3 regions of the Buttiauxella sp. S19-1 genome follow, and region 1 is predicted to be linked to each of the others. Evidence: riboswitches for the same ligand, from Rfam matches in the RefSeq annotation. Region 1 holds a riboswitch; each other region holds the start of a gene.
What was found. Region 1 has a riboswitch for thiamine pyrophosphate ahead of thiB (thiamine ABC transporter substrate binding subunit). Riboswitches for the same ligand answer to the same signal wherever they lie in the genome.
Positions count from the first base shown of each region.

Region 2: linked by a shared signal. The riboswitch ahead of thiM (hydroxyethylthiazole kinase) and the one ahead of thiB (thiamine ABC transporter substrate binding subunit) in region 1 are both predicted to bind thiamine pyrophosphate.
Region 3: linked by a shared signal. The riboswitch ahead of thiC (phosphomethylpyrimidine synthase ThiC) and the one ahead of thiB (thiamine ABC transporter substrate binding subunit) in region 1 are both predicted to bind thiamine pyrophosphate.

Region 1 covers NZ_JAHWLU010000099.1:13,518-15,781, reverse strand. Annotated here, with positions in the region: gene thiP (thiamine/thiamine pyrophosphate ABC transporter permease ThiP) at 1-74, opposite strand, end outside; gene thiB (thiamine ABC transporter substrate binding subunit) at 50-1,033, opposite strand; TPP riboswitch at 1,071-1,170, opposite strand; gene sgrR (HTH-type transcriptional regulator SgrR) at 1,216-2,264, opposite strand, start outside.
Region 2 covers NZ_JAHWLU010000015.1:61,326-63,589, reverse strand. Annotated here, with positions in the region: gene MES37_RS05965 (LuxR C-terminal-related transcriptional regulator) at 1-529, opposite strand, end outside; TPP riboswitch at 785-881, shown strand; gene thiM (hydroxyethylthiazole kinase) at 916-1,704, shown strand; gene thiD (bifunctional hydroxymethylpyrimidine kinase/phosphomethylpyrimidine kinase) at 1,701-2,264, shown strand, end outside.
Region 3 covers NZ_JAHWLU010000046.1:7,343-9,606, forward strand. Annotated here, with positions in the region: gene nudC (NAD(+) diphosphatase) at 1-275, opposite strand, end outside; gene MES37_RS12140 (Rsd/AlgQ family anti-sigma factor) at 369-872, shown strand; TPP riboswitch at 924-1,034, shown strand; gene thiC (phosphomethylpyrimidine synthase ThiC) at 1,123-2,264, shown strand, end outside.

The DNA.
Region 1 (2,264 bases):
GCTACCACCAGTGTGGCGGCACATAGCCCAGGAATCAGCCAGCCGGGAATTAGCGGCTGACGGCGCGTTGCCATTCGCTAATCCAGTTGGCGCGTTGTTTAGACACTTCTGCGGCGCTGTATTCCAGCGTGTTGTTCGGTTTGACCAGCCCGTTAAATCCTTCAGGCAATTTCACATCGGTCACCGGATACATCCAGTTGCCGGTGGCCACAGTGTTCTGGAAGCCCGGTGAAGTGATAAATTTCATGAATTTTTCAGCCAGTTCAGGCTGCTTGCTGGATGCCAGGCGTCCGGCCACTTCCACCTGTAAATAATGCCCTTCGCTAAAATTAGCCGCAGCATAGTTATCTTTTTTCTCTTCAATAATGTGATAAGCCGGAGAGGTGGTGTAGCTCATCACTAAATCGCCTTCACCTTTCAGGAACAGGCCATAAGCCTCGGACCAACCTTTGGTGACGGTGACCGTTTTCTTCGCAAGCTTTGCCCAGGCTTCAGGCGTTTTATCGCCATACACTTTCTGCATCCACAGCAGCAGGCCCAGGCCTGGTGTGCTGGTGCGCGGGTCCTGATAAATCACTTTCCATTGTTGGTCACTTTCGACCAGTTCTTTCAGGCTTTTCGGTGGGTTTTTCAGTTTGTTTTTATCGTAGACGAAAGCGAAATAGCCGTAATCGAAGGGAACGAAAGTGTCGTTTGTCCAGCCGCCAGGGATCTTCAACGCGCTAATGTCTGTTTTGCTCGGCGCAAATAATTTAGTCTGCGCGGCAGCTTCCAGAAGGTTGTTATCCAGTCCCAGAACCACGTCAGCTTTGCTGTTTTTACCTTCCATCCGCAGGCGGTTGAGCAGCGAAACGCCATCTTCCAGCGCCACGAATTTCAGCTGGCAATTACAGTCAGCCTCAAAGGCTTTTTTCACCGCAGGCCCTGGCCCCCAGTCGGCAGCAAAGGAGTCGTAGGTATAAACAGTCAGCAGGGGTTTGGCAAAAACGGGGGCGGCGATCAGTGCCAGCAACGGCAGGAATTTTTTGAACACTTTGCACCTCTTAGAATTAGGGGTGGCAAAGGACATTTGAGAATAGAGCCTCAAATCCCTTCGCCGGCGTTATCCGGATCAGGTTCGACGGGTATTATCTCAGCCAGACTTTCGCCTTAGCACCCCGTTGAGAACGCGTGCATTGTAATAACTTTGTGAATGATTCGAAAGCATTATACCCGTCATATTTCAAGCCGCAGGGGGGTTGGCTCCGGTGGGGCAAACCACGCCGATTTAAAGTCAAACCATCCCAGTGTGTTCATACGCACACCACGCATACTGCGTTGCCCTTCGATGCGTAGCCAGTGGTGGATTAACGGTAAAATATCATTGTTTTCAACCAGGTTCTGGCACCACTCAGGCAGAGGAAGCTCGCCGTTATGCCAGTTGCGGGTATCCGTTTCCCAGTCGATAGCAATGCACTTTTGAATCAGCGGCACTTCATAAAGATGCGAGTAAAGCGAAAACTCTAACGGCAGGGTGAAATTCGCGCTATTGAGCCAGATATCGCTGACGGCATCGCCCTGATGCCACTCTTCATAACTGACTTCTTGCACCACCAGTTTTACGCCAACACGTGCCAGCAATTCTTCCATCACTTTGCTGATTACCCGATGTTCGACGTGATCGCGATAAAACGTCAGCGTCACGGATTCCAGCCCGGCCGGTTTTTCGACGGCTGGTTGTGGATGCGTGTGGTGCCAGCGTGGCAGCAGTCCGTAAGCCGGGAACCAGTACTGCTGGTTTTGCTCGCCCGCGCTATACAGCAGATGAATCGGTGCCAGCACATGACTGAGCCAGCGGCGCACTTCTTTATTGCTGCCGGCGCTTGAGCGGTTATCAAATAAAATGTAGTAGCAGCCTTCTTCAAGGCGGCTTTCGACGGCTTTCTCGCTGTCGGGCATTCCCGATAATTGCACCGCACAGCTGACCTCTTCGCCAATGTCCGGCAGCACCCAGAAATTCACTTCGTCAATTAATGCGCGATAACCAAAGTAATCATCGTAGGCCTGGATTTTCAGTTGGTTGGTGTTATTACGCACCACCGAATAGGGACCGGTGCCGACTGGCTGGCGGGAGAAATGGCTTAAAGTTTGCCATTCGCGCGGCAGGATCATCGCGTTAACGCTACCCAGCAACCACGGCAGCCAGTTATCGGGTTGTGAGAGCTTAATATCCAGCGTCCAGGCCGTCGGAGAAGTAATTTCCGTGATATGCGAATACAGCGGCA
Region 2 (2,264 bases), on a different contig from region 1:
TCATTATCACTTTACGATATATTCTTGCAGTATCTTCCTCTATCTGCATTAGATGGGCCGCATCCTGTAGCGAATGTCCCCGGGCGATGTAGATAAGTAACTGCCGTTCAGCACTGGTGAAATTGCATGTGGTGCAGTAGTAGCAAATCCTGGCAGACACCGCCGTGGTGTTGTTTCTGCGCCAGCCAGCCTCCGTCCAGTGGGCTATTTTACGGGTGACTTCATCAACCTCATCTTCGCGAAAGATAACCGGAAGCATATACAGGCATGGGCGGAACATGAGGCTTTGGTGTTCTTTATGTCGGCAAATAAGAATAACTCGTTGGGATTTTGTCGCATTGGGAATTTCAAAACAGTCAGCAGTAAACCAATTATCAGCCAGTGACATAAAAACAATATCGGCAGTACTATGTTCTTCGCCGGGTAAAAAATAAAAATCTTCATTTCGCTGGCGGTAAATTTTTTCAATGATAATTTTTAGACCATGAGAAAAATGACTATTATTTTCCCGTATCGCAATTGTAAGCATGGGGTTTCTCGGTGAGTAATAGAACGGATAACGATCGTAATGAAATAAATACTGAAATTAAATAACCTGAAACTTAATTGACAACTCGCTCGGGATGAGACATTGCCAGGGGATTTCCTGGTGGTTGGTAGCCAAGTGAAGAAATGGCGAGAATTAAAAAAATGAATCAACCCATTTAGCCCACAGTGATATCCCTGGTTTACAGCGCTGGCCACTCGCTTTATCCTGATGGGCGATTAATCACATATACGATTAATCAATGACTCGGGGTGCCCTTCTTTGTGAAGGCTGAGAAATACCCGTACCACCTGATCTGGATAATGCCAGCGTAGGGAAGTCAGATGCCTGTCCGGCATCCCTTCTTCACGCCGGACAGGAGCTTTATGATGCAGCCTGACCTGCTACCCGGCCACCGCGCCGTTTTGTCTTTACAGCAACTTCGCAACATTTCCCCGCTTGTTCACTGCATGACTAACGACGTCGTGCAGAGTTTTACCGCCAACGTTTTGCTGGCTATTGGTGCGGCTCCCGCCATGGTGATTGAAGCACAAGAAGCCGCTCAATTTAGCCCGGTTGCCGACGCGCTGCTGGTCAATATTGGCACGCTGACAGCCGATCGCCGTGATGCCATGCTTGCAGCCATTCATGCTGCAAATGAATCCGCCACACCCTGGGTGCTGGATCCGGTTGCCGTTGGCGGCCTGACGTTCCGTACTCAATTCGCCCATCAGGTGCTCGCGCTAAAACCTGCGGCCATTCGCGGGAATGCGTCTGAAATCCTCGCACTGGCGGGGGAGCATTCTGGTGGAAGAGGCGTGGATAGCACCGATGATGCGTTTTCCGCACTACCTGCGGCGCAGGCGCTTGCTCGACTGACTGGCGCGATTGTCGCGGTGACGGGTGAGCGTGATTACATTACCGATGGTGAAAACAGCTGGAGCGTGGCGGGCGGCGGCATTTTGATGTCGCGTGTGGTCGGCACCGGTTGTGCGCTTTCAGCGGTAGTTGCCGCCTGTTGCTCTTTGCCGGGCTCGCGGCTGGATAACGTCGCTGCGGCTTGCCAGTTTATGAAGTTTGCAGGCCAGCAGGCTATATCCGCCAGCCGTGGTCCCGGGAGTTTTATTCCGGCATTTCTCGATGCACTTTACGGGCTGAATGGGGAGGCGCTGGCATGAAAGGGTTAACACGTATCAATGCACTGACCATTGCCGGAACCGACCCGAGCGGTGGCGCGGGTATTCAGGCCGACCTGAAAACTTTCTCGGCGCTGGGGGCATATGGCACCAGTGTGATTACCGCGTTAGTGGCGCAGAACACGCGTGGCGTGCAGTCGGTCTATCGTATTGAACCGGCCTTTGTTGCCGCGCAACTGGACTCCGTGCTCAGTGATGTGCGCATCGACACCATTAAAATCGGCATGTTAGCGGAAACCGATATTGTGGAAGCGGTGGCTGAACGGCTGGCGTTTTACCACGCACAAAATGTCGTGCTCGATACGGTGATGCTGGCGAAAAGTGGCGATCCTTTGCTTGCGCCCTCGGCGGTTGACAGTTTACGCCGTCGGCTTCTGCCGCAAGTGGCGCTGATTACGCCGAACCTGCCGGAAGCCGCCGCCCTGCTGGATGCTCCACACGCACGCAATGAACACGAAATGAAGCTACAGGGCGACGCATTGTTAGCTATGGGCTGCAAAGCGGTATTGATGAAAGGCGGACATCTTGACGATGCTGAAAGC
Region 3 (2,264 bases), on a different contig from region 1:
TAGAACTCCGCCAGTTGCACACCACGCCCGGCGAGCTGGAACAACCCCACATCCTGGTCAATGACCTGACGAACAGAGCCCATATCCGCACGGCGATTTTGCCGCACCAGCCATACCGGCTCATTTTCCCACTCACCGATGGGCATCCCCATCGCACCATCAAGCTGGAATTCTTGCGCTGCTCCGTGAGGTAGTTCACCTTTTGGTAACCACAATTTTTGCTCATGACTGACGATAAACCAGCCTTGATCTAACTTTTGAATTACACGTTCCATAACCTGGTGCACATCCCCGAGTTCGCTGGTATAAACAAATAGTCATAACTATTTTGGGTACGTTTGCGCTACATTTTACTCACGGAGTCAATCATGCTTAACCAGTTAGAAAATCTGACTGAGCGCGTTGGTGGTAGTAATGCGTTAATCGACCAATGGCTTCATGCCCGCAAACAATTATTGGTGGCTTACTACAATATGGTTGGGATAAAGCCTAACAAGGAATCCCATACTGCGCTCGATGAAAAGGCTCTGGATAATTTTTGCCACAACCTGGTGGATTATCTTTCATCCGGCCATTTCAATATTTATGAACGTATTATCAGTGAAATGGAAGGCAGTAACCCACATTTAGCCGCCACTCACCTCTACTCTCAGATTGAAGCCAATACCCAGCACATCATGGATTTCTACGATTCGCATCTCGAGAGCGCGATCGATGATGATAACTACATTGAGTTCCAGAAAGCGTTGTCCGGCATCGGTGAAGCGCTGGAATCACGTTTTTCGCTGGAAGATAAGCTCATTCTGTTAGCATCCAACCACGATTTAGATAACAGTGCTAATGAGAGCGGCGGGCTGGCACGCCCTGCTTGAGTTCTGCGTTGTTAACGAGTAGTTTACATAGCGACCCGTAGTAATACGGGTTTCTTCTTGTCGGAGTGCCGAGTGCGTCAAGCACCGGCTGAGACCGTTAATTCGGGATCCGCGGAACCTGATCAGGCTAATACCTGCGAAGGGAACAAGAGTAATTCTGCTTTTGGGTTTCCCCGTGTTCGGGCGGTCCACATTCATTACTCCTCCGTTGTTCTGACAAGCCACTTCCTGATAACCACTGGAATGAGCTATGTCTATTACTGAAAAAAAATCAAACCGCCGCGAACAGCGCGCTGCTGCCCAACATTTTATCAATACCCTGGAAGGCACCGCTTTCCCTAACTCTCAGCGTATTTACCTCACCGGTTCGCGTGATGATATTCGCGTGCCAATGCGTGAAATCCAACTAAGCCCAACCACCACGGGTGGCAGCAAAGAAAAGCCGCAATTCATCCCTAACGATGCCATTCCAGTGTATGACACGTCTGGCGCCTACGGCGACCCGGCTATCAGCATTGATGTGCTGCGCGGGTTGTCGCCACTACGGGAAAACTGGATTGCCGAACGTAATGATTGCGAAATCCTGACCGACCGCAGCTCTGTCTACACCAAAGAGCGCCTTGCTGATGACGGTCTGGACGAATTGCGTTTTGAAACACAACTCACGCCTCAGCGCGCTAAAGCCGGGAAAACCGTCACGCAACTGCACTATGCACGCCAGGGAATCGTGACGCCGGAAATGGAGTTCATCGCGATCCGTGAAAATATGGGCCGGGAACGCATTCGGGATGAAGTGTTACGCCACCAGCATCCAGGCCAGGGCTTTGGTGCCCGGCTGCCGGAAAATATCACGCCTGAATTTGTGCGCGAAGAAGTCGCGGCTGGCCGCGCCATTATCCCAGCCAACATTAACCACCCTGAATCCGAACCGATGATTATCGGGCGTAATTTCCTCGTTAAAGTGAACGCTAATATCGGTAACTCGGCGGTCACATCGTCCATTGAAGAAGAAGTTGAAAAACTGGTGTGGTCAACGCGTTGGGGCGCAGACACGGTAATGGACCTCTCCACTGGCCGCTATATCCACGAAACCCGTGAGTGGATTTTACGTAACAGCCCAGTGCCAATCGGCACCGTGCCTATCTATCAGGCGCTGGAAAAAGTCAACGGCATCGCCGAAGACCTGACCTGGGAAATGTTCCGCGACACACTGCTGGAACAAGCCGAGCAAGGTGTGGACTACTTCACGATTCACGCTGGTGTGCTGCTGCGCTACGTGCCAATGACCGCGAAACGCCTCACTGGCATTGTCTCGCGCGGCGGCTCAATAATGGCGAAATGGTGCCTGTCGCATCACCAGGAAAACTTCCTGTATGAACACTTCCGCGAAAT